Linked DNA regions of Methanococcus vannielii SB. Each later gene encodes a partner of the first gene's protein in a complex. Links are inferred from orthologs where the notes say so. Each region holds a gene or a part of one and is shown in the gene's direction. Other genes may lie near its edges.

Evidence for each region.
Region 2: the proteins of MEVAN_RS01630 (region 1) and MEVAN_RS03815 are in contact, whole or in part, in a crystal structure (PDB 2ZBK), measured with the Saccharolobus shibatae proteins. The link is inferred for Methanococcus vannielii SB from one-to-one orthologs. Residues at the interface, in WP_218266310.1 of Saccharolobus shibatae: Glu463, Lys467, Leu469, Tyr471, Leu472, Lys473, Tyr474, Ile475, Pro476, Glu477, Val478, Arg480, Ser481, Leu482, Thr484, Phe485, Leu486, Ser488, Glu503, Lys507, Leu508, Lys511, Ile518, Glu519; in WP_218258439.1 of Saccharolobus shibatae: Phe25, Leu26, Val29, Glu30, Gln31, Leu32, Lys34, Gly35, Glu36, Pro37, Phe70, Leu71, Asp72, Leu73, Ala76, Lys77, Met80, Val83, Leu84, Ala86, Ser87, Tyr90, Asp91, His110, Ser111, Leu114, Lys115, Ser116, Glu126.

Annotation. Positions count from the first base shown.
Region 1 is NC_009634.1:364,797-370,072, reverse strand. Bases 1,128-4,116 are described here. They hold MEVAN_RS01630 (DNA topoisomerase VI subunit B), read left to right. Parts: upstream 1,128-1,616; coding sequence 1,617-3,617; downstream 3,618-4,116. Other genes in these bases: MEVAN_RS01625 (RsmD family RNA methyltransferase), read left to right, coding at 3,834-4,116; MEVAN_RS01635 (D-aminoacyl-tRNA deacylase), read right to left, coding at 1,128-1,344. In the rest of the region: nickel pincer cofactor biosynthesis protein LarB, read right to left, coding at 1-422; more of MEVAN_RS01635, read right to left, coding at 580-1,127; more of MEVAN_RS01625, read left to right, coding at 4,117-4,715; 16S rRNA (adenine(1518)-N(6)/adenine(1519)-N(6))-dimethyltransferase RsmA, read left to right, coding at 4,727-5,276.
Region 2 is NC_009634.1:788,770-792,692, forward strand. The notes cover bases 1-2,779. They hold MEVAN_RS03815 (DNA topoisomerase IV subunit A), read left to right. Parts: upstream 1-730; coding sequence 731-1,828; downstream 1,829-2,779. Other genes in these bases: ftsZ (cell division protein FtsZ), read right to left, coding at 1-491; MEVAN_RS03820 (CAP domain-containing protein), read left to right, coding at 2,006-2,779. In the rest of the region: more of MEVAN_RS03820, read left to right, coding at 2,780-3,073; MEVAN_RS03825 (2,3-bisphosphoglycerate-independent phosphoglycerate mutase), read left to right, coding at 3,227-3,923. UniProt on the Methanocaldococcus jannaschii protein: Relaxes both positive and negative superturns and exhibits a strong decatenase activity.

The DNA of each region.
Region 1 (5,276 bases):
GCAGATTCAAATGCTTCTTCTGCAACCGGTATATCAGAAGTTCCTGCTGCAAGTATGCCAATTTTCTCTGTTTTGTTAATAGTATAATTTGGAAGTCTTAACGTAGCAGTTCTTCCAAGTTCATTTATTTCCAAAATCAGTTCTGTATCGTCTTCAAAATATTTTTTAAGTTCTTCAATATCTTTTATTCGTGTTGCAAGTGCCGTTCCATTTTTAACAGCTAATTTTTTTAGTATTTTTACAACATCTTCTAAACGTTTTCCTTCCGCATAAACTACTTCTGGAATTCCAGTTCTAAGTTTTCTGTTTGTATCAATTTTACAGAAATCTTCAACTTCATCAAAATAATTCAATTTTAGTTTTGTTTCAGCTTCTTCAAAACTTATTAATCCATTTTTAAACTTTTCAAGTATTTCTCTCATGATCATACCTAAATTAAACTATTAAATATATAATTTTTAATACTATTAATTTTTAATTGTTTGAGTTTTTTAAAACTTTAATTTTAAAACTCTAAGTTTTTAAGATTAAACATATTCAATAATGATTTTTTAAGAGATTAATGTATTAATTGTATTTTTAAACTCTTTTCCAAGGAATTTCAAATTTTTCAAAGAATTCTATATATATTTTTTTATCTTCTCCGTAAAGTCCCTTCCAATCTATTGTAACAAAATCAAAAGATTGTTTGGTTATTAGTTGATTTAAAATATTTTCAGAAAGTTTTGCATGTTTTGGCGTTAAATAACCAACATGATATTCATTTTTTAATGCAAGTTTTGTAAATTTTGGGGAGTAATGGCCTCCACCAAGGCCAATTATCTTTTCTTTTTCTTCAAAATCTCCGTAACTAATTGCATTTATAGTATCAATCAGTGCGTTTGTAATTATTTCTGCTGCGTCATTTATCTGCCACTGCATTTCACTGCTTCCGATCTCAACAAATGCGGATGGTGCATTTAAATCTGTTGGCCCATGGTGTAGTACCTCAAAACTGACCTCAAAGCCTAATTCTTGGTATTCTTCCATTGAATTATATTTATCAATGTTTTGTAAGAGTAATGTATTAAATACTGGATTACAATGGCATATTTCTTCAGGATTTCCGCCATGTGAATTATCTTTTGTTAAATTTCCCGGAGTATGGACTGTTAAAGTCGGTTTTTTACTTTCACTTCTATGTTTTGATAAAAATACATAAAGGCTAGAATCGTGAAAATCGGATTTTTTGGATGTGTTCGACTTTTTTTCAAGTTCATGAACGAAATATCCATAATTTTCCAAATGCCGTTTAATGTTTTGACTTGCAGGGTCTTTTTTTGAAGAAATTAATAGGTAATTCATTTTAACCGCCTTAGTTTACTATTATCTTGATGTTTTTAAAAAGCATGAGAATTCAATTAATTTTTTAGTACTTTAATATTATTTAAATAAGTTATTAACTGTCAGTAATTACCTCAATAATAACATCAATAACAATATATACCTGGCCTCTAATAATTAAGAAGGATATTCTTATCTACTTGGTAAAAAACTTTGATTTTTGTGTTTTACCATTCATTATTACTCATATAGTTTTATTTTATCCAGTTTATATTTTGGCTGTGGTGATTTTAATGGTTGAAGAAAATATTGAAAATTTAGTAGCTGAAAAAAGTTTATTTGATGAATTTAAAGAACACTCAATTTCTGAATTTTTCAGAAAAAATAAGCACATGCTAGGTTATAGTGGAAGATTGAGAAGCATGACCACGATTGTTCATGAACTTGTAACAAACAGCATGGACGCATGTGAAGAATCAGAAATATTGCCAGAAATTCTAGTTGAAGTTAAAAAAGTAGGTTCTGAAACATTTACAGTTATAATTGAGGATAATGGGCCAGGAATTCCTCCAGAATATGTTTCAAAGGTATTTGGTAAGATGCTTGCAGGTTCAAAGCTTCATAGGCTGGTTCAGTCAAGAGGTCAGCAAGGTATTGGTGCAGCGGGAGTTTTATTATTTTCCCAAATGACTACTGGAAGGCCTTTAAAAATTACAACTTCCACTGGAACTGGAAAAATCCATGAAATGGAAATTAAAATGAGCATTGAAAAAAACGAAGGGGATATTGTAGCCCATAAAATAAGGGAGGGCTATTTTAGGGGAACACGCGTAGAAGGTGAATTTAAGGAAGTAACCTATAATAGAAGAGAGCAAGGGCCGTACGAATACCTTAGAAGGATAAGTTTATCGACACCTCATGCCAAAATTACCCTTATAGATCCTGAAGAAACAACAATATTTGAAAGAACAGTAACTGTAATTCCTGAAAGGCCGGAAGTAATGAAACCACACCCTTATGGATTAACAACTGATGAATTACTCCATATTTCAAGAAAAACGGATTCTTCAAGAATTTCAAGCATGCTAAATAGTGAACTTTCAAGAGTTACAATGAAACGAATAAGGGATCTTGAAGACTATGTTTTAAGGGATAAACTTTTAGAAAATTATCGAAAGAGTGTTTTTTGGGATACCATTGTTGGATGTTACCTGAATTTTAATTTTACTAAATATTTTGAGATATATGGCCACTATTTGGATAAAAAAGAAATAGAAGACGTAAAAATGTTAATTAATGGCCTTCCTGAGGGATTATCTGAACTTAAAACGTACTGTTTAAAGTATCTGGTTGTCGAATACCTGATTCAAAAATTGGATGACGAACAGCTAAAAGAAAATAAGAACCATTTTAAGAAAAAACCTGAAAATTTCATGGAGTTTGCAGAGAAAAATTATTTAAATGCATCGCTTCTTGAAGAATTTAGGCGAAAGCTAAAAACAATTACAAAATCGCCTGAAGATTTTGTAAAAGCGCTTACCGACCTTGGAATGGTTTCTGAAGAAGAGCTTGAAAAATACCGAAAATCAATAAAAGACCTATTGAAAAAAACCCCCCGAGAAATGACGTGGTCGGATTCAGAAATTATTGTAAATGTTTTACAGGATATGGACTTTATGGCTCCATCCACAATTGGACTAAGGCCAATTGGTGAAGAAAATATTGAAAAATCACTTGAAACACTAACTCCAGAATTTTTGAAAACCCTTACGCGAAAACCAAAAACATATAAAGGTGGAATTCCATTTGCAGTCGAAGTTGGGCTTGCATATGGGGGTAATGCCGGGAGAAGTGGCGAAGACTCCAAAAAAATGGAAATAATGAGATTTTCAAATCACGTACCATTATTATTTGATACATCAGGCTGCGGGCTTACAAACGCTGTTAAAAGTGTAAATTGGAAAAGATATGGACTTAGAAGTGATGAAGATGCCCCTGTAACGATATTTGTGAATCTCATTTCAACACATATCCCTTATACATCTGCTGGAAAACAAGCAATCGCAACAGGCTCAGAAGAAAACGAAGAAATTTTTAATGAAGTAAGGCAATCATTAATGATATGTGCAAGGGAGCTTGATACACATATTTCAAGGGTAAGGCGTGAAAAAGAAGAAGAACAAAAGAAAAAATATGTAATAAAATATGCATATATATTTGCAGAGGGACTTTCAAGCATTACTGGACGGTCGAAAGAGGAGATAGAGTCAAATATAATTAATCTTTTAAGATAAATTAACTACTTTTACTATTTTTACTATTTTTACATTTTAATTATTTTACTATTTTTTCTATATTGCCATTTAAGTTTAATTTAGCTACTCGATACTTTAAAAACGATTATGGCTATTATTTATACATTAATTTTTATATTTATTATATTCTAAATTTTTTACTACGTAAAATTTTTACGTAAATTTATTTTCAGGAGATTTATAGGGGGGGTTTTAGTGATATCAAGAAGAGAAGTTATTGAAAAATTAAACCACTATAGGCCATGTAATGACTGCAATACTCCAATTTTTAAAAATAAGCCACTAAACGAATTGGAATTAGTCAACCGAAAAAGAAAATGTGTATGTGGAAAAGTCCAAATTGATGATGTAATGATTGATATTTTAAACGTAATGATGGATTTTGGGGAAATTGAAAAAAATACTGATAGTATTTGTTTAAAAGATGCAGGAACTCCGCTTATTGAAATTGGTTATCCTTTAAAATACCTTCCATCGCTTTTAGAAAATGAACTAATTATCATGAATAATGTCTCAAGAAAATGTGCAGAAGAAATTATAAAAATACCTGAAGTTAAAGGCGTTATTTCAAAACAATCAAGAGATAATTTCGAAATTTCAGACAATTCTAACGAGGTAAACGAACTATTAGCTGGAAATGACTTTAGATGTGATGTATTTATCTTGAAATCCATTTCAAACTGTGTAATGGTATGTAAAAACCAGTCAAAAGTCCATATTGAATTTCCAAGGCTATTTAACCCGAAAATTGCAAAAGTTGACAGTTTAAATTTGAAGGAAAAGGTTGTACTCGATGGTTTTTGTGGTTCTGGAACTCTTGGAATGGCAGCATTAAAAAAAGGTGCAGAAAAGGTAATTTTTTCAGATATTAACAAAAATGCGTTAGACGATGTTATATATAATTTGAAATTAAACTTTGGTGATGATGTGTTTGATAAAGTTGAAATTATACATTCAGATTTTTTAGAACTGGATGTTACTTGTGACGTGTGTTTTATCGACCTTTTTCCACACATGAACGCCATAAATTTCATTGAAAAGGCAAAAAAAATCTCTAAACAAGTAGTAATTATATAATAAGTGAAATAATGAAGCAATCTAAAAAATTAGGGCAGTGTTTTTTAAAAGATAAAAATTTTGTTAAAAAAGCGATTAAAAGTGCGGATATAACTGAAAACGATATTGTTTTAGAAGTAGGTCTTGGAGAAGGGGCTCTTACAAAAGAACTTGCTAAACTAGCAAAATTTGTATACGTAATTGAATTGGATATGCGACTTGAACCTTTTGCAAACCAGATAATGTCTGAATTTAAAAATGTTAAAGTAATTTGGAATGATGCTCTAAAAGTTGATTTAAAAGAACTTGGATTTAATAAAATCGTTGCAAATCTACCATATCAAATTTCTTCGCCAATAACTTTTAAGTTTTTAGAAAATGACTTTGACGTTGCAGTTTTAATGTATCAGTACGAATTTGCGAAAAGAATGATTGGAAAACCCGATACAGATGAATATAGTAGATTAAGTGTTTCTATACAGTATAACTCCGATGTTGAATTTATTTGTAAGGTTCCACCCACTGCTTTTTCACCAAAACCGGACGTAAATTCTGCAATTGTAAAACTAACTAAGCGGGAAC
Region 2 (3,923 bases), 420 kb from region 1 along the record:
CCTTCCATTGAAAACGGTAGTGTTACAACTGCAACAGTTAGTGCTCCTATCTTTTTAGAAATTTCTGCTACAACCGGAGCTGAACCTGTACCGGTTCCACCACCAAGCCCGCAGGTGATAAACACGAGGTCTGAATCTTGAATTGATTTTTTAATTTCTTCTGCATTTTCTTTTGCTGATTCTTCGCCTTTAACAGGGTTTCCACCTGCACCCAGTCCTTTTGTAAGATTTTTTCCAATTAAAACTTTATGATCAGCATGTGTTTTTACAAGTTGTTGTGCATCGGTGTTTATCGCAATAACTCTTGCCCCACTAATACTCTCTGCGAGAAGCCTATTAATAGCGTTATTTCCTGCCCCCCCACAGCCTATAACAGTAATCCGAGCTTTTGATTGCTCTATTAATTCTAATAACTCCCTGTCAATATCAGAAATTTGTTCTGGAGCTGCGTCTAAAAAGTCAGTTTGTGCAATGTTTTTTAAAAATTTCAAAATTATTACCTCCTCATAAGTAGTGGTGCCCTGAGCCCTGATTGTGCGGGTTTTAAATAATTATTGGAAATATATAACTTACAAGATTTATATCTTTTCATTGAATTTATATAGATAATATAATATCGCCTTTTTAGGCTAATGTTATCAACTTAGTATATAATGGAGCCATCACTCTGTAATGATTTCATTTAATGAATTCATATTTATATTATTTTCGATTAGAATCCGGTGAAACTGTGATAACGTCTAAAGAAAGAGATTTAGCAGCTCAAAAAATATTAAAACTTGCAAATGAAATGTATAATGATATATTACATGGCAAAAGGCCAAAAATTACATTTCCAATAAGGAGCCTTGCAAATGCAAAGTTTGACGTTGACAAAGGAACTTTTGCAATACTTGGAAAAGAAAAAGATAGGACATTAACGGTAAATCAAGCCAAAATATTTGCTCAAACCATTAAAATGATGGAATTTTCAAAAAGTTTGTTAGATACTAATGACTTTTCAACCCTAAGGGAAGCGTATTATGTTTCTAAAAATTGGGGTGAAGCAAGATTTGACGACCAACAACCTTCAAATGGCGTTATTGAAGATATTGAAGCAGCATCAGAACATTTAAGGGAGGATTTAGGATTTATTCCCGAAGAAGACGGTGCAGCAGTTGTAGGCCCGTTAAAAATACGGGATAGAACCGCAGATGGCGAAGAAATTAGGATAGATTGTGCAAAATTAGGTAGTGGTGCATACAGTATACCAAACGATGTTACAAAACTAGAATTTGATACAAAAGCAGAATTTATTTTAGCAATAGAGACCGCAGGTATGTTTGCAAGGCTTAATGCAGAAGGATTTTGGAATAAACATAATTGCATATTAATATCATTAAAAGGAGTCCCTGCAAGGGCAACGAGAAGATTTATAAAAAGATTAAATGAAGAACATAAACTTCCAATTCTGGTATTTACGGATGGTGACCCTTATGGGTACCTAAACATTTATAGGACCCTAAAAGTAGGAAGTGGTAAAGCCGTTCACCTCGCAGATAAATTAGCAATTCCTGATGCAAGATTAATCGGCGTAACTCCTCAGGATATTTTAGATTACGACCTTCCAACGCATCCTTTAAAAGACCATGATATTAAAAGATTAAAAGATGGCCTTAAAAATGATGATTTTGTCCGTTCATTTCCTGAGTGGCAGAAAGCACTAAACCAGATGGCTGACGGTAAAGTAAGGGCAGAACAGCAGTCTTTAGCAAAATACGGTTTAAAATACGTTGTTGAAGAATACCTTCCTACAAAAGTTGAAGACCAAAGTACTTGGCTCCCGTAACCTTGATACAATTGTTAAAAACACTTTTTAAGTACAATATAAAATCTTAAAATATCTTTTTTTAAGCTAAAATCGGCCGATATTAAGTCAAAATTTTTCGAAAACGATATAAATGAGCCCATTCAATATTTCATGGGTAATCCCCCAATACTATACAAATTTAACGGAGACTAAACTATGAATTGGCTCTCAAAGGTTTTTACATTAACGGTAATTACCATATCTCTTTTAACGTCCCTCAGTGCTGAATTAAGCCCGATTGGATGTGAAAACATATTTAACAACTTAGCATGCCAAAATTTTAACGAAAATCATAATAATTTACTAAATAACCGCCAAGTTACCAATTTTCAACTAACAAGTATATTGAATAAAAACATAGCATATCAAACATATGAAGTCAGGTCTTTTGCACCGTTAAAAAGAGAGTCTTCAAAAACAGTGCTTATAAAGTCAAGACAAATTTCAATAAATCAGGAAACTAGTCCTGAAGTAAATACTGGAACTAACACCGGAAATACTGGAACTAACACCGGAAATACTGGAACTAACACCGGAAATTCGGAAGTTAAAGATAATTCCGAAAATGTTCAAGCACATGGGTCGACAATAGTTGTTGTCAGAAGGACTACTTCAAATACTCCTAAAGTAGAAGAACCTAAAGTAGAAGAACCTAAAGTAGAAGAACCTAAAGTAGAAGAACCTAAAGTAGAAGAACCTAAAGTAGAAGAACCTAAAGTAGAAGAACCTAAAGTAGAAGAACCTAAAGTAGAAGAACCGATAACTGACATGAATGCCCAGATTGGACATTATATATTAATATATACCAATAGAGAACGTGCTTCTCACGGGCTTAATGCGTTTATATTAGATGAAAGGCTAAACAAAATCGCACAAGATCATAGTAATGACATGGTCAAAAATAATTACTTTTCACATACTAGTTTAGATGGAAAATCCCCGACCGATAGGGCCGTATCCGCAGGTTACGACGTTAAAAAATCCCTTGGAAACGGCTATTTTGCAATAGGTATTGGTGAAAACATAGCTAAAATGCCAACAGGAAACGTGCTTGGTATAGGCCATGTTTCAAACGATGCACAAAGTGTTGCAAAAGCCACCGTTGATGCATGGATGAATAGTCCGGGACATCGTGCAAATATATTAAGTTCAAGATATACTAGAATAGGAATAGGCGTAGCATTTGATGGCAGGTTCTACGTTGAAACTCAGAACTTCTTTTAAAAATTTCTATTTTTTTCTTTTTTCATATTTTCAATCGAAATTTAAAGTTTTTATAAATTTATAAAGTTTTCTTGAACCCCGTACCAAAAAATATTAATAAACTTAAAGAATATAGCAAATACTACCACTAATACGTGATTTTATGGTGAATTTATGAAAGCAGTTATTTTTGTTATAGATGGACTTGGGGATAGGCCCGATGAATTTGGCAATACACCTTTAAAAGAAGCAAATACTCATACAATGGATAAAATAGCAAAAGAAGGGATTTGTGGGATAATGAATGCAATTGATATTGGAGTAAGGCCGGGAAGTGATACTGCACATCTTGCACTATTAGGATATGACCCTTATGAAACATACACTGGAAGGGGACCATTTGAAGCTTGTGGTGTCGGAATTACAGTAAAACCTGGAGACATTGCATTTAGGTGCAACTTTTCATCAGTTGACAAAGAATTCATCGTCACAGATAGAAGAGCAGGAAGAATTGAAGATACAAGTTTGCTAGAAAAAGAACTTGATGGATTAAAAATTGATGATGTAGAAGTAATTTTTAAAGAATCTGGCGGATACAGAGCAGCACTTTTATTGAGGGGCCCTAATTTAAGTGATAAAATAAGTGATGCAGACCCTAAAAAAGAAGGGAAAAAGGTAAAGGAAATAATTCCATTAGATGATTCAAAAGAAGCAGAAAAAACTGCAAACATATTGAATAGACTTTTAAAAGTTGCTTACGAAAAGTTAGATGGTCATCCAGTAAATCAGAAGAGAAGAACTAACAATTTGCCTGTTGCAAACATGATAATTCCAAGAGGAGTTGGGAAAGTTCCTGAAATTATACCATTTG